DNA from 4 places in the Clostridium fungisolvens genome. Region 3 is predicted to be linked to each of the others. Evidence: riboswitches for the same ligand, from Rfam matches in the RefSeq annotation. Region 3 holds a riboswitch; each other region holds the start of a gene.
What was found. A riboswitch is a leader RNA that binds a small molecule or an ion and turns the genes downstream of it on or off. The one in region 3 is predicted to bind S-adenosylmethionine.
Positions count from the first base shown of each region.

Region 1: another riboswitch for S-adenosylmethionine. It lies ahead of bsdtw1_RS16325 (methionine ABC transporter ATP-binding protein); the one in region 3 lies ahead of bsdtw1_RS13580 (hypothetical protein).
Region 2: another riboswitch for S-adenosylmethionine. It lies ahead of metK (methionine adenosyltransferase); the one in region 3 lies ahead of bsdtw1_RS13580 (hypothetical protein).
Region 4: another riboswitch for S-adenosylmethionine. It lies ahead of bsdtw1_RS04010 (homocysteine synthase); the one in region 3 lies ahead of bsdtw1_RS13580 (hypothetical protein).

Region 1 covers NZ_BLZR01000001.1:3,715,712-3,718,923, forward strand. The annotation lists gene bsdtw1_RS16320 (methionine ABC transporter permease) at 1-395, opposite strand, end outside; gene bsdtw1_RS16325 (methionine ABC transporter ATP-binding protein) at 388-1,353, opposite strand; SAM riboswitch class I at 1,454-1,569, opposite strand; gene bsdtw1_RS16330 (MFS transporter) at 1,761-2,996, opposite strand; gene bsdtw1_RS16335 (sulfite exporter TauE/SafE family protein) at 3,113-3,212, shown strand, end outside.
Region 2 covers NZ_BLZR01000001.1:3,818,729-3,821,940, forward strand. The annotation lists gene nagA (N-acetylglucosamine-6-phosphate deacetylase) at 1-710, shown strand, start outside; gene metK (methionine adenosyltransferase) at 824-1,999, opposite strand; SAM riboswitch class I at 2,278-2,377, opposite strand; tRNA gene bsdtw1_RS16790 (tRNA-Tyr) at 2,435-2,519, opposite strand; tRNA gene bsdtw1_RS16795 (tRNA-Thr) at 2,525-2,599, opposite strand; tRNA gene bsdtw1_RS16800 (tRNA-Val) at 2,623-2,698, opposite strand; tRNA gene bsdtw1_RS16805 (tRNA-Tyr) at 2,719-2,803, opposite strand; tRNA gene bsdtw1_RS16810 (tRNA-Thr) at 2,811-2,885, opposite strand; tRNA gene bsdtw1_RS16815 (tRNA-Val) at 2,909-2,984, opposite strand; tRNA gene bsdtw1_RS16820 (tRNA-Tyr) at 3,004-3,088, opposite strand.
Region 3 covers NZ_BLZR01000001.1:3,091,956-3,095,167, reverse strand. The annotation lists gene spo0A (sporulation transcription factor Spo0A) at 1-376, shown strand, start outside; gene bsdtw1_RS13585 (MerR family transcriptional regulator) at 724-1,170, shown strand; SAM riboswitch class I at 1,690-1,790, shown strand; gene bsdtw1_RS13580 (hypothetical protein) at 1,894-2,247, shown strand; gene bsdtw1_RS13575 (NUDIX hydrolase) at 2,444-2,968, shown strand; gene spoIIM (stage II sporulation protein M) at 3,085-3,212, shown strand, end outside.
Region 4 covers NZ_BLZR01000001.1:1,026,459-1,029,670, reverse strand. The annotation lists gene aspD (aspartate 4-decarboxylase) at 1-51, shown strand, start outside; gene bsdtw1_RS04010 (homocysteine synthase) at 276-1,568, opposite strand; SAM riboswitch class I at 1,770-1,886, opposite strand; SAM riboswitch class I at 1,962-2,063, opposite strand; gene bsdtw1_RS04005 (spore coat associated protein CotJA) at 2,426-2,599, shown strand; gene bsdtw1_RS04000 (spore coat protein CotJB) at 2,599-2,853, shown strand; gene bsdtw1_RS03995 (manganese catalase family protein) at 2,873-3,212, shown strand, end outside.

The DNA.
Region 1 (3,212 bases), 620 kb from region 3:
GCTCCGAAAGACTTAGCAGCTTCAATTAACCCCTTGTCTACTTCCTTTAAAGCACCTTCTATAACTCTTGCTATAAATGGCGCTGCCCCTATTGTTAAAGGAACCAGAGCTGCTGTTTCACCTATACTTTTACCTACTATAAATCTTGTAAGTGGTATTATTGCAACTATTAATATGATGAATGGAAAGCTTCTAAATATATTGATTATAAAATCTAATACACTGTATATTATTCTGTTTGGCTTTAACCCATTCTTATCAGTTACTATAAGTACAATTGCTAGTATAAAGCCTAGTATACTTGCAATAATAGTTGATATTATCACCATATATAGCGACTTTCCTAAAGCTGGTACCAAAACTAGATTAAAAAACTGACTAAAATTATCACTCATTTATAGTAACCTCCCATCCAACATGCTTAGAATCTAAATAGTTTATAATGTCCTGTTCTTTATCTTTACTTACATTAATAACTAATGATCCTAGTACATCATCTCTAAATTTTTCAAGTTTACCCCAAACTATTGAAAAATCGATGTCTAGCTCTCTTGCCATTGAGGTTATTATACTTTGATGCGAGTTATCCTTAGGGAATAATATCTTTATGTTTACTCCTTCAGTTGGCAGTATCTCTTCTTCCCCAAGAAGATTTTTTAAAGCTTTAGTATGTCTTAAGAAAAGCTCTTCAACATTTCCAACTTCAAGAACTTCTCCACCTTCAAGTATTGCTACTCTTTGGCATACTTCTTTAACTACTTCCATCTGATGAGTAACTACAACTATAGTTATCCCAAGTTTTTCATTTATCTCTCTTAAAAGTGATAATATTGATTTAGTTGTTTTAGGATCAAGTGCTGAAGTAGCCTCATCACAAAGAAGAATCTTTGGTTCTAGTGCTAAAGCTCTTGCAATTGCTACCCTCTGCTTTTGTCCACCACTAAGTTGTCTTGGCTTACTTTTTGCTTTGTCTTCTAATCCTACAATCTTTAGAAGTTCATCTACTCTAGTTTTTACTTTAGCCTTTGGTATGCCCCAACATTCCATCGGTAAAGCTATATTGTCATACACATTTTTTCTTTCTAGAAGAGAAAAGTGTTGGAATATCATTCCTAGATCCTTTCTGAAACTTCTCATTTCCTTACCTTTAAGGTCTTTCACTTCTTGTCCACCAACAGTAACACTTCCTGCATTATAGGACTCAAGTCCGTTCAGACATCTAAGCAAGGTTGACTTTCCAGCCCCACTATGGCCAACCAATCCAAATATTTCGCCCTCTTTGATATCTAGATTAATGTCTTTAAGAACTTGTATATCATTGAAACTCTTATTTACACCTTCAATTTTTATCATACAAATCCCCCTAAATTGATTATTAAACAATAATTATTATCATATAAACAGAACAAAAAACGCCCGAGAATAAACTCCGGCGATATAGACCCTGAATTTACTCTCATCTCTCAACGCAAAATGCGTCGCAGGAATTGGCACCATTGTATATGTAAATGAACATATACGGGTTGCCGGGCTTCATCGGGCCAGTCCCTCCACCTCTCTAGATAAGAACGATAATATTTAATTTGTTTTCCATTGATACAACTATAATATCTTTTCCGAATTAAATCAATAGTTTTTTAAATTATTAAGAATATATTATTAATATATGAACATTATTAACAATCTATTAAAGAAACCTTTTACATTACTTTGTTATTTGTTATTTATTTATTAGTATTCCTATTGGAAGCCTGTGTATATTAATTAAGTAACTCTCTATCTAACTTTTCTTGTTTCATAACTAATGTATAAATAATAAATCCTATAATTACAGTAACTACTCCTGATATTATAAAAGCATCAGTTACGCTTAACCATTTGGATATCACTCCCTCAAACAAGCTTCCTAGTGGTGTTGCCCCTGCAAACACCATTGCATATACACTCATTACTCTTCCTCTAAATTCATTTTTGGACTTCAATTGAATTGTAGAATTAGCAGTTGTTGAAAATAACACATTAAATACCCCTGCAATAAACAATGTTACGATAGATATTCCATAATCTTTAAATACTCCTATAAATACTAACATTATAGATATCACTGCTCCTGCCAAAAACATAATTTTTCTTTTTGGTCCTCTACTTCTAGTTGCAACAGTAAAAGCAGAAATCATCGACCCAAGCCCCATTGCAGACATAAGATATCCATATCCATCAGAGTCCATATTCAGAACTTGTTTTGCGAGTAGCGGTATTAAAACACTATAATTCATAGCAAAGGTAGATACAAAAAACACTAACAATATTGTAAAGAGTATATCTTTAGAATTGAAGACATATTTTAGTCCTTCTTTTATATCTAACATCATATTTTTCTTCTCAGCATTTTGCTTTGGCTCACCGCTAACTGAAATCATATAAATACCATATACTAAAGGTATAAAACTAATTGCGTTTAATAAGAAGCAAATGAAAAAGCCAAAGAATTTAATCATTATTCCTGCAACTGCTGGTCCAACCATTCTAGCTGCATTAAACACAGTTGAATTTAATGCTATTGCATTCATCAAATCTTCTTTTCCTACAAGTTCTATCATAAAAGACTGTCTCGCTGGCATGTCTACAGCATTACAGCACCCTAGAATAGCTGCCAGAACAAGAATATGCCAATATTGTATCTGATGAGTAAACACTAAAAAGGTTAGTATAAAGGCTAGTATTCCCATTATGGACTGAGTGATAAGTAATATCTTCTTCTTAGGATAATTATCAATCAAGGCACCTGCAAATAATGAAAATAATAAAACTGGAGTAAATTGCAGTGCACTTACAAAACTTAGTTTAAGAGCAGAATCAGTTAAAGTTACTACAAGCCAAGACTGTCCTGCATTTTGCATCCATGTTCCTATAAGTGAAACTACGGATCCCATAAAAAAGAATCTGAAATCTCTATGTTTTAATGCCCCAAGGGTAAACCTCCCCCTTTTATTCATTGCTTATCCCTTCTTCCTTTACCTACGATAAAATCTTTTTAACGTCATATTTAAAATTATTACAAACTATGATAATATTTTCAATTGAGGGATAGTTCATAAGGGGGATATTTATATTGATTAGTTTAATTTTACTCTGTATTTCAGGTTTTATCGCAGCATTCGTTGACTCTATTGCTGGAGGTGGAGGACTTATCAGCCTGCCTGCTTACATGC
Region 2 (3,212 bases), 730 kb from region 3:
CAACAATCGAAAACTTTATGGGCATGGTTGGGGACAATATAGAAACTGTTACTGCAATAACTATTGCACCTGAAGTAGATGGAGCTAAAGAACTTATTAATTTTTTAAAAACTAATGACATTGCAGTATCAATGGGACATACGAAAGCAACTTATTCTGAGGCAATAGAAGGAATTAAAGCTGGAGTCTCTCACTCTACTCACTTATTTAATGCTATGACTCCACTTCATCACAGAGAGCCAGGTGTTGTTGGTGCAATCTTTGATACAGATATTACTACTGAGACTATATCAGATGGTATCCACATCGCATATCCATCGCTTAGATCAGCTTACAAAATCAAAGGAATAAATAAGGTACTTCTAGTTTCTGATGCAATGATGGCATGTTGCATGCCTGATGGAGACTATTCCTTAGGAGGTCAGGATGTAATAGTTAAGAATGGTGCTGCTAGATTAAGAAATGGTGCTTTAGCTGGCTCTATCCTAACACTAGACAGCGCAGTTAGAAACGTTAAGAACAATTCAACTTATCATTTGTATGAAATAATAAGAATGGCATCTTATAATGCCGCAAAACATTGCAAAATTGAAGAGAGCAAGGGTCTTATTAAAGAAGGTTATGATGCAGATTTAGTATTATTTGATGAAAATATTAACATTAGACTATCTATTGTTAATGGAAAAGTTGTATTTGATTCAAATCGATAATTTTTTTATATAAACATATCTATACATCTATACATGTTTGTCCATATATCTTATTTACTAACAATATCTAAAATAAGAATAAAAAAAATGCTGCTTAAAAGCAGCATTTTTCATTATATATATTTCTTTATTTCTTCAACCTTATTTAATTGCTCCCAAGGTAAGCTTACGTCAGTTCTTCCGAAATGACCATATGCAGCAGTTTGCTTAAATATAGGTCTTCTAAGATCAAGATCTCTTATTATAGCACCTGGTCTTAAATCAAATACCTTACCAACGATCTCAACTATCTTATCGTCTCCTATTTTTCCAGTTCCAAAAGTATCTACTTCTATAGAAACTGGCTTAGCTACACCAATTGCATAAGCTAATTCTATTTCTAGTTTATCAGCAACTCCAGCAGCAACTAGATTCTTAGCAACCCATCTTGCTGCATAAGCTGCAGATCTATCAACCTTAGTTGGATCTTTTCCTGAGAAAGCACCACCACCGTGTCTTCCATATCCACCATAAGTGTCAACTATTATCTTTCTTCCAGTTAAACCACTATCTCCTTGTGGTCCACCTATTACAAATCTACCAGTAGGATTTATATAGTACTTTGTATTTTCATCTAATAGGTTTGCTGGTATTACAGCATTTATAACATGTTCTTTTATATCTTTTTCTATTTGCTCTTGAGATACTTCTGGACCATGTTGTGTAGAAACAACAATTGCATCTATTCTAACTGGCTTGTTGTCTTCATATTCAACTGTAACTTGAGTCTTTCCGTCTGGTCTTAGATAGTCTAAAGTACCATTTTTTCTAACTTCACTTAATCTTCTTGATAATCTATGAGCTGAAGCTATTGGCATAGGCATATATTCTTCTGTTTCGTTTGTAGCAAATCCAAACATCATACCTTGATCTCCAGCACCTACTGCTTCAATCTTATCCATTTCACCTTTTTTTGATTCTAATGCTTCATCAACTCCCATAGCAATATCAGCTGATTGTTCGTCTATTGAAGTTAGTACTGCACATGTATCGCAGTCAAATCCATATTTAGCTCTGTCATAGCCTATTTCTCTTACTGTCTGTCTTACGATTTTAGGTATATCTACATAGCAATTAGTAGATATTTCCCCCATAACTACAACCATACCTGTAGTTACTGCTGTCTCGCATGCAACTCTAGCATTTGGATCCTTTTCTAATATAGCATCTAATATCCCGTCTGAAACTTGGTCACAGATTTTATCTGGATGTCCTTCTGTAACTGATTCTGATGTAAATAATCTTTTCATTCAAAACTTAACTGTCTTCTAAAATAAAACAGTTAATTCCTCCCTTCATAAAAAATTATAGTTATTAAAAAATCATTCAGGCTACTGCCGATGATTTTCTTTACGCATCTGCCTTTCTAAGCAAATCACAACAAACCTGGCAGGTGAATATTTTTTACTCTTATTAATAGTGTAAATAAAAATCATAGACTTTTATCCTTAAAGTCTTCACAATGGATGCTTTAAATATTTTTAAGAGCAAAAAAATCTCTTCAAAGAAGAGATTTATAATTTCATCTCTCTTATCTCGCAGCTTATCTGCAGGAATTGGCACCATTGTGTATATCACCGGTTGCCGGGTTTCATAGGGCCCTTTCCCTCCACCTCTCTTGATAAGAGTTACATTATTTAATTATCTTTATTCATACAAAAAAGACACCACTATAAGTGTCTTTTTGGTGGAGGAGAGTGGATTCGAACCACTGAAGCAACTTGCAACAGATTTACAGTCTGCCCCCTTTGGCCACTCGGGAACTCCTCCATAAATGGAGCTGGCAATAGGAATCGAACCTACAACCTGCTGATTACAAGTCAGCTGCTCTACCGTTGAGCCATGCCAGCATATTATTGATTTTTTAAATTAATGGTGGGCACAACAGGGATCGAACCTGTGACCCTCTGCTTGTAAGGCAGATGCTCTCCCAGCTGAGCTATGCGCCCTTAATTTATTATTTTAAAATTGGTGGAGGAGAGTGGATTCGAACCACTGAAGCAACTTGCAACAGATTTACAGTCTGCCCCCTTTGGCCACTCGGGAACTCCTCCCTAATTTTGGAGCTGGCAATAGGAATCGAACCTACAACCTGCTGATTACAAGTCAGCTGCTCTACCGTTGAGCCATGCCAGCATATTATTGATTTTTTAAATTAATGGTGGGCACAACAGGGATCGAACCTGTGACCCTCTGCTTGTAAGGCAGATGCTCTCCCAGCTGAGCTATGCGCCCTTAATTTATTATTTAAAATTGGTGGAGGAGAGTGGATTCGAACCACTGAAGCAACTTGCAACAGATTTACAGTCTGCCCCCTTTGGCCACTCGGGAACTCCTCCATATAAGCTTTAACCAAACTTTCGATAAGTTCAATCTTTGCTGTTTTGTTTTGTCGGTGCCAATCGACAAGGATTAGTATATAATGTTATCTTATTATTTTCAACCCCAATTTAAAGGCATATT
Region 3 (3,212 bases):
AGTGGAAACTAAGAAAGAACCATTAGATTTAGAATCCGAAATAACAAGCATCATTCATGAAATTGGAGTTCCTGCTCATATTAAGGGATATATGTACTTGAGAGAAGCTATAAGCATGGTAGTAAATGATATGGAACTATTATCTGCAGTAACAAAAGAATTATATCCTTCTATAGCAAAGAGATATAATACCACTGCAAGTAGAGTTGAAAGAGCTATAAGACATGCTATAGAAGTAGCTTGGGGAAGAGGACAAGTAGATGCTATAAACAAATTATTTGGCTACACTGTTCACAATGATAAGGGTAAGCCAACAAATTCTGAATTTATAGCTATGGTCGCTGATAAATTAAGACTTAAGAATAAAGTGAGCTAATATATTTAAATAGCTTTTGAAATTTGGAATAATTTGAAAGAGTATAAGAGCTTTTTTGGATATATTCAAATTTATAAATTTTAAATAATTTATAATAAGCCTTCTATTTTCACTTAGGTGATGTAGAAGGTTTTTATTTTTAGTATATTTAGCATCTTCTTTATAACCATTTAATTTCAACAATGTTTTAAATATAGAATTTTACAGTACACCATTTATTGATTTTTTTATAATATTTTAACCTAATGCAATAAATTTGAAGGTTAAATAATACCTATGTAGAATATACATAGGTAACATAATAAGTAAATTTTTGTATATGATTTATGATATAAAGGGGAGTTAATATGGGGAAAATATTTAAAGACGGAGAATTAGTGAAAAAAGCTTATAACGCTGTCATAAAAGGCAATGCTATGCCAATAGCAATTGTTATATTAGGAATTTGTTTAGTTTTTAGTGTAAACTCATTAAAAAAATCTATTACAGATGTAGCGAGTTCATCTGAGTTTAATGGTCGGTCTATTGCAAATGGAATGTACGCTATAGCGCAATCAAATTCTAATATAAGTAACGTCATGAACAATCAAAACAACAACTTAATTATGAATGGTAAAACTATGCTTGATTTTGTAGATACCTATAGATATTTAAATATATCAGAAGATGATTTAAATAAACTTGTTGCTAATTCAGATACAAAAATTCCATACCTAAAGGTTAATGGAAAATATATTTTTAATAAAAATGCACTAGACAAATGGCTAGAAACTGCAAGAGTTGAAGTTAAGTAATATGCTATGCAAAGAATGATTTTGAAATAAAATGGTTAATCATCCGATGCTTTAATGAGCTTTCGCAAAGAATTAATATGATTTTGTCATATTCCATGGCTAAAACTGTAAACTCACTACGTTCGAACAGTACAGTTTATTAACGCCATTCCATCTGAAAAAATCATTTAATTCTAATAGCTCGCTCATAGAGCATCTCCTGCTTAACCATTTTATTTCAACTTAATATTTTAGCGGCATTTAATAATATAAAAATGCTAAAATGTAAATAAAGTGCTAACAATTTTGAAACAACAACAATTTAATTGACTTTAAAGTAGAGAAATATTATAATGTAATAAAAGTAAATAATATTTATCAAGAGTTATGGAAGAGGATTAGCTCGTTTGTACCATAACACCAACCTGTTTTATTCAAGGTGGTAATACTAATAAAGATAAGTGGTTTTTTGATTGTAAACTACCTCTTATCGTACGATTAGAGGATTATTTTATTTTTAAGATATAAAATTGAATAGTTTGCTTATAAAGAGTAAGGGAGAGAATGGGCTCGATGAACTTACAGCAACCTACCACGGTGTGGTGCTAATACCTACCATATTTCATATGGGACTATAAGATTGATATAGAGATTATGGCTTCCTTATAGATATAAGGAAGTCTTTTTTAATGTAAAGTAAGGTATAAAATTATTAGCAATTTTTAAATAAAAGGGGAGATATTTGTGAAGGGTTTAAATGAAGTAAAGAAAAGTGGATTTAGCAAAAACTCTTTTTCGGATACAGTAATAAGGAGTAGTGCAAATACAGAAGAATATGTAAGTTATGTTATTTCATTAATAAACAGCAACCTATTTAATGGAGCGGATACAGTAGACTATTTATTAGATGAAGAGAGTCTTTGCCTATATCATGGGCAGAATGAATTTCTAAATATATCGCAGAAGTATGTAGATAACTTTAGACAAAGAGGGAATTTTGCTTTTGATAAATTTATATTAGATATATTGTCGGCCAATGGATTTGATATAAATAAACGTAATAATTACTATAACAAATTGAAAAGAGTATGCATGTAATTGTAGTGTAAGCTTAGAGATAAGCTTATTCTATATTTACTTTTGTGAAAATTTGGTATATTATTTAACTTAAAATGAAATTTAATAAAAATCTTCTATTATAGAAAAATAAAATTTGTATGGATCAATAATATTATTAGTTTTATTAAGAAAAAAGTGAAGATTAATTAAAGATGCGAAAGTTCGGAGGAAAATTATGAGTTTCAAGTTAGATGAAAAAACTTTACAAGAGGATTTGAAATATACTGGAGATTTTATAAAAGTAGTAAGAAGTAGGGTGGAACTTCCAGATGGAAGAGTTGGTCATAGAGATATAGTTAGACACCCAGGGGCTGTGGCAATAGTGGCTATAAAAGATGATGGAATGATCTTAATAGTAGAACAATTTAGAAAACCAGTAGAGAAGATACTTCTTGAGATACCAGCGGGTAAGCTAAATGCTGGTGAAAATCCTATGGAAGCGGCAAAAAGAGAGTTAGAAGAGGAAACTGGTTACGGCTGTACTAACATCCAGTACTTAGGTAAGATAGCAACGGCACCTGGATTTTGTGATGAGTATATAGGGATTTATAAAGCAACAGGACTTACTAAAGGTGAAACAGACTTTGATGATGATGAATTTATAAATCTAAAAGAATTTAGACTAGAAGAATTAAAGGATATGGTAAGGCAAGGTAAAATTGAGGATGGAAAAACTATTGCAGCTCTTCAATTTATATAGATAAAATATTTGTTAAAAAAAGTTCATCTTATATTCACCAAATACATAATTTCTTTAAGTATATCTTGAGAGATTTGAACATAATATTTATTAAGCAAAAAAAGGGGGATAAAAAGATGAACACATTTATTAATAAAATTAATGAAAACTTAAGACAAAATAAATTAATTTACTTAATAATTACTGCGGTATTTATTGTAGGATTAGTTTTAGGAATTTACTCAATACTTTATATGAGCCAAGC
Region 4 (3,212 bases), 2.1 Mb from region 3:
GTTTTAGATGAATACGTACATTCATGGCAACATTCATTTTCACATGTGTAGAATCAATCTTTAAAATAAATTAACCTATTGATGCTTAAGGTGTAGTTTCTTATCATCAATAGGTTAATTCCATACCACTTCTAGTCCTCAAATACATTTGACTCCCCTCATATCTAAGGAACGAATTTTTAAAAAATTCTTCAAGAAGTAATACATTTATATAAGATTAATATCTTAGGAGGCAAAATTATTTATCTATAATTAATGTTGATCTTGAAATTATGCTATTTAACTATCTTATTTAAGGCTTGGTCTAAATCATATATTAAATCATCTGCATCTTCAATTCCGATAGATAACCTTATTAGATCTGGAGTTACTCCTGCAGAAAATTGTTGTTCTTCATTTAATTGAGCATGTGTTGTACTAGCTGGATGTATTACTAATGATTTAGCATCTGCAACATTTGCAAGATGTGAGAAGATTTTAAGACTTTCAATAAAAATCTTTCCTTCTTCAGTTCCACCTTTTATACCAAAAGTAAATATTGACCCTGCTCCCTTAGGGAAGTACTTTTTAGCAAGCTCATTATATTTGTTTCCTTCTAATCCTGGATAGCTAACCCAAGAAACTAGAGGATGTTTGCTTAAAAATTCTACTATCTTCTTAGTATTAGAAACATGTCTTTCAACTCTTAAAGATAATGTTTCAAGTCCTTGAATGAATAAGAAAGAGTTAAATGGGCTTATTGCAGCTCCAGTATCTCTCAACAATTGAACCCTAGCTTTAGTAACATAAGCAGCAGCTCCTACATCTTGTGCGAACCTTATACCATGATAGCTTTCGTCCGGCTCTGTAAGACCTTTAAATTTCCCACTTGCTACCCAATCAAACTTTCCAGCATCTATTATTACTCCTCCGATTGAAGTTCCATGTCCACCTATAAACTTAGTAGCAGAATGTACTACTATATCAGCTCCAAACTCGATTGGTCTTATTAGATATGGTGTACCAAAAGTATTATCAACGATTAGTGGAATTCCATTTTCATGAGCAACAGCTGCAACAGCTTCTATATCAACAAGGTTTATTCCAGGGTTACCTATACTTTCAATATAAAGTGCTTTTGTTTTTTCTGTAATCGCATTTCTAAAGTTTTCTGGATCATCTGGATTTACAAACACTGTCTTTATACCATATCTAGGAAGGGTAGCTCCAAATAAATTGTATGTTCCTCCGTATAATGTACTAGCCGCAACTATTTCATCACCTGCTTCAGCAATGTTTATAATAGCATATGTTATAGCCGCTGAACCTGATGCAACTGCAAGTGCTGCTATTCCACCCTCTAGTGCTGCTATTCTCTTTTCAAAAACATCTGTAGTTGGATTCATTATTCTAGTATATATATTTCCAGTTTCTTTTAATCCAAACAGATTAGCCCCATGTTCAACACTGTTAAATACATATGATGTTGTCTGATATATTGGAACTGCTCTTGATCCTGTTGTTGGATCTGCTTCTTGACCTGCATGTACCTGTAATGTATCAAATTTTAAACTTCTTTCTTCACTCATATTAATCTCTCCTCATTCTAAATGATTTATTTTCTATAATGACAAATACTAAATTTCAATTAAATAATTGTTTTGTATATATTAAAATCAAATAATTTCATTAATATTGGCTCTTTAATTCCTAGAGAATAAAACAAAAATACCTCCTTTCTCAAAAATGTATGACGAAAGAAGGTATAATTAACCACAAAACTCTACCATCTCTCATCTTTCTTTAGGTAATGATCCTAAAGCAGGATTTGGCACCTTTTCAGATAAATGGATCTGAAGGTTGCCGAGGTTTCGTAGGGCCAGTCCCTCAACCTCTCTTGATAAGAAATATTAAATATTTAATTATTATATCATGTAAAATAAAAAACCTCTTTACTGAGAAAGAGGTATGATAAACACACATACTTATCTCTCAGCTAACGCTGTTGGACTTAGCACCATGTATAATGAAATACTGGTTGCTGGGCTTCACAGGGCCTATCCCTCCACCACTCTCGATAAGATCTTTATTTAGTTTCAATTGCTTGTTCTTATTATAATTACTAAAAAATAGGTTGTCAACAATAATTTTCATATTTTTTTATTTAAGTTTTAGTCAAGGATACAATACTTCGATTATTAAACTACTTTCAAAACTCTGCTAGATTCTAAGCATAGAATTTGAAAATATAAAATCTGTTATGAAGTGAAGCATCGATTGGATAACTATTTAACTTCAACATGAAATACTCTACGGAGCTATTAATTATAATTATATGCTTTTCAGAATTTAAATAGAATTAAAAAGCTGTGTCATTATGCTCTAAAGATACATACTTATATAATACAGAGCCGAATTTAAAAATTTAATTACTGGAGGATATCTTATGAGTGACGTATTTAAGATGAAAGATGAGCTTAAGCTAGACTATGCAGAAGCTTATGTATTACCTCAACCATTTAAAGATCTATATGATATAAAGACCGCTTTTGGACGTGGCACTATATTCAATGATTTATATAGACCTTATGAAAAGAAGAAACATGGGAGGGAGTACTAATGGAACAAAAGAAATTACTTTGCATGATTCAACAAGTAGGCTTCTACTTAGTAGATCTTAGTCTTTACCTAGATACTCATCCTGATTGTAAAGATGCTTTAGAACGATTGAATTACCTTTCTGTAAAACTTAAAGCACTAAGAAAAGAATATGTATCAAACTATGGTCCTCTAACCAACTTTGGTCTTGAACCAGCTGAATGCTGGGATCAATGGGTTTCAGAACCATGGCCATGGGAAAGAGAAGCAAATTAAATTAATGGAGGAATAATGAATGTGGTATTATGAAAAAAGATTAGAATATCCCGTAGATATTAAAACCCCTGATTTGAAGACAGCAAAGATTATTATGACTCAATTAGGTGGTCCTGATGGCGAACTTAGTGCTTCTATCAGATACTTAAGCCAAAGATATACAATGCCTACTGGGAAAACAAAAGGATTGTTAACTGATATCGGAACTGAAGAATTGGCTCATTTAGAAATCGTTTCTTCAATGATTTATCAACTTACTAGAAAGGCTACCCCAGAAGAAATAAAAGCTGAAGGTTTTGATTCTTACTATGTTGTACATGGCACAGCTGCCTACCCTTCTGATCCAAATGGTATTCCAT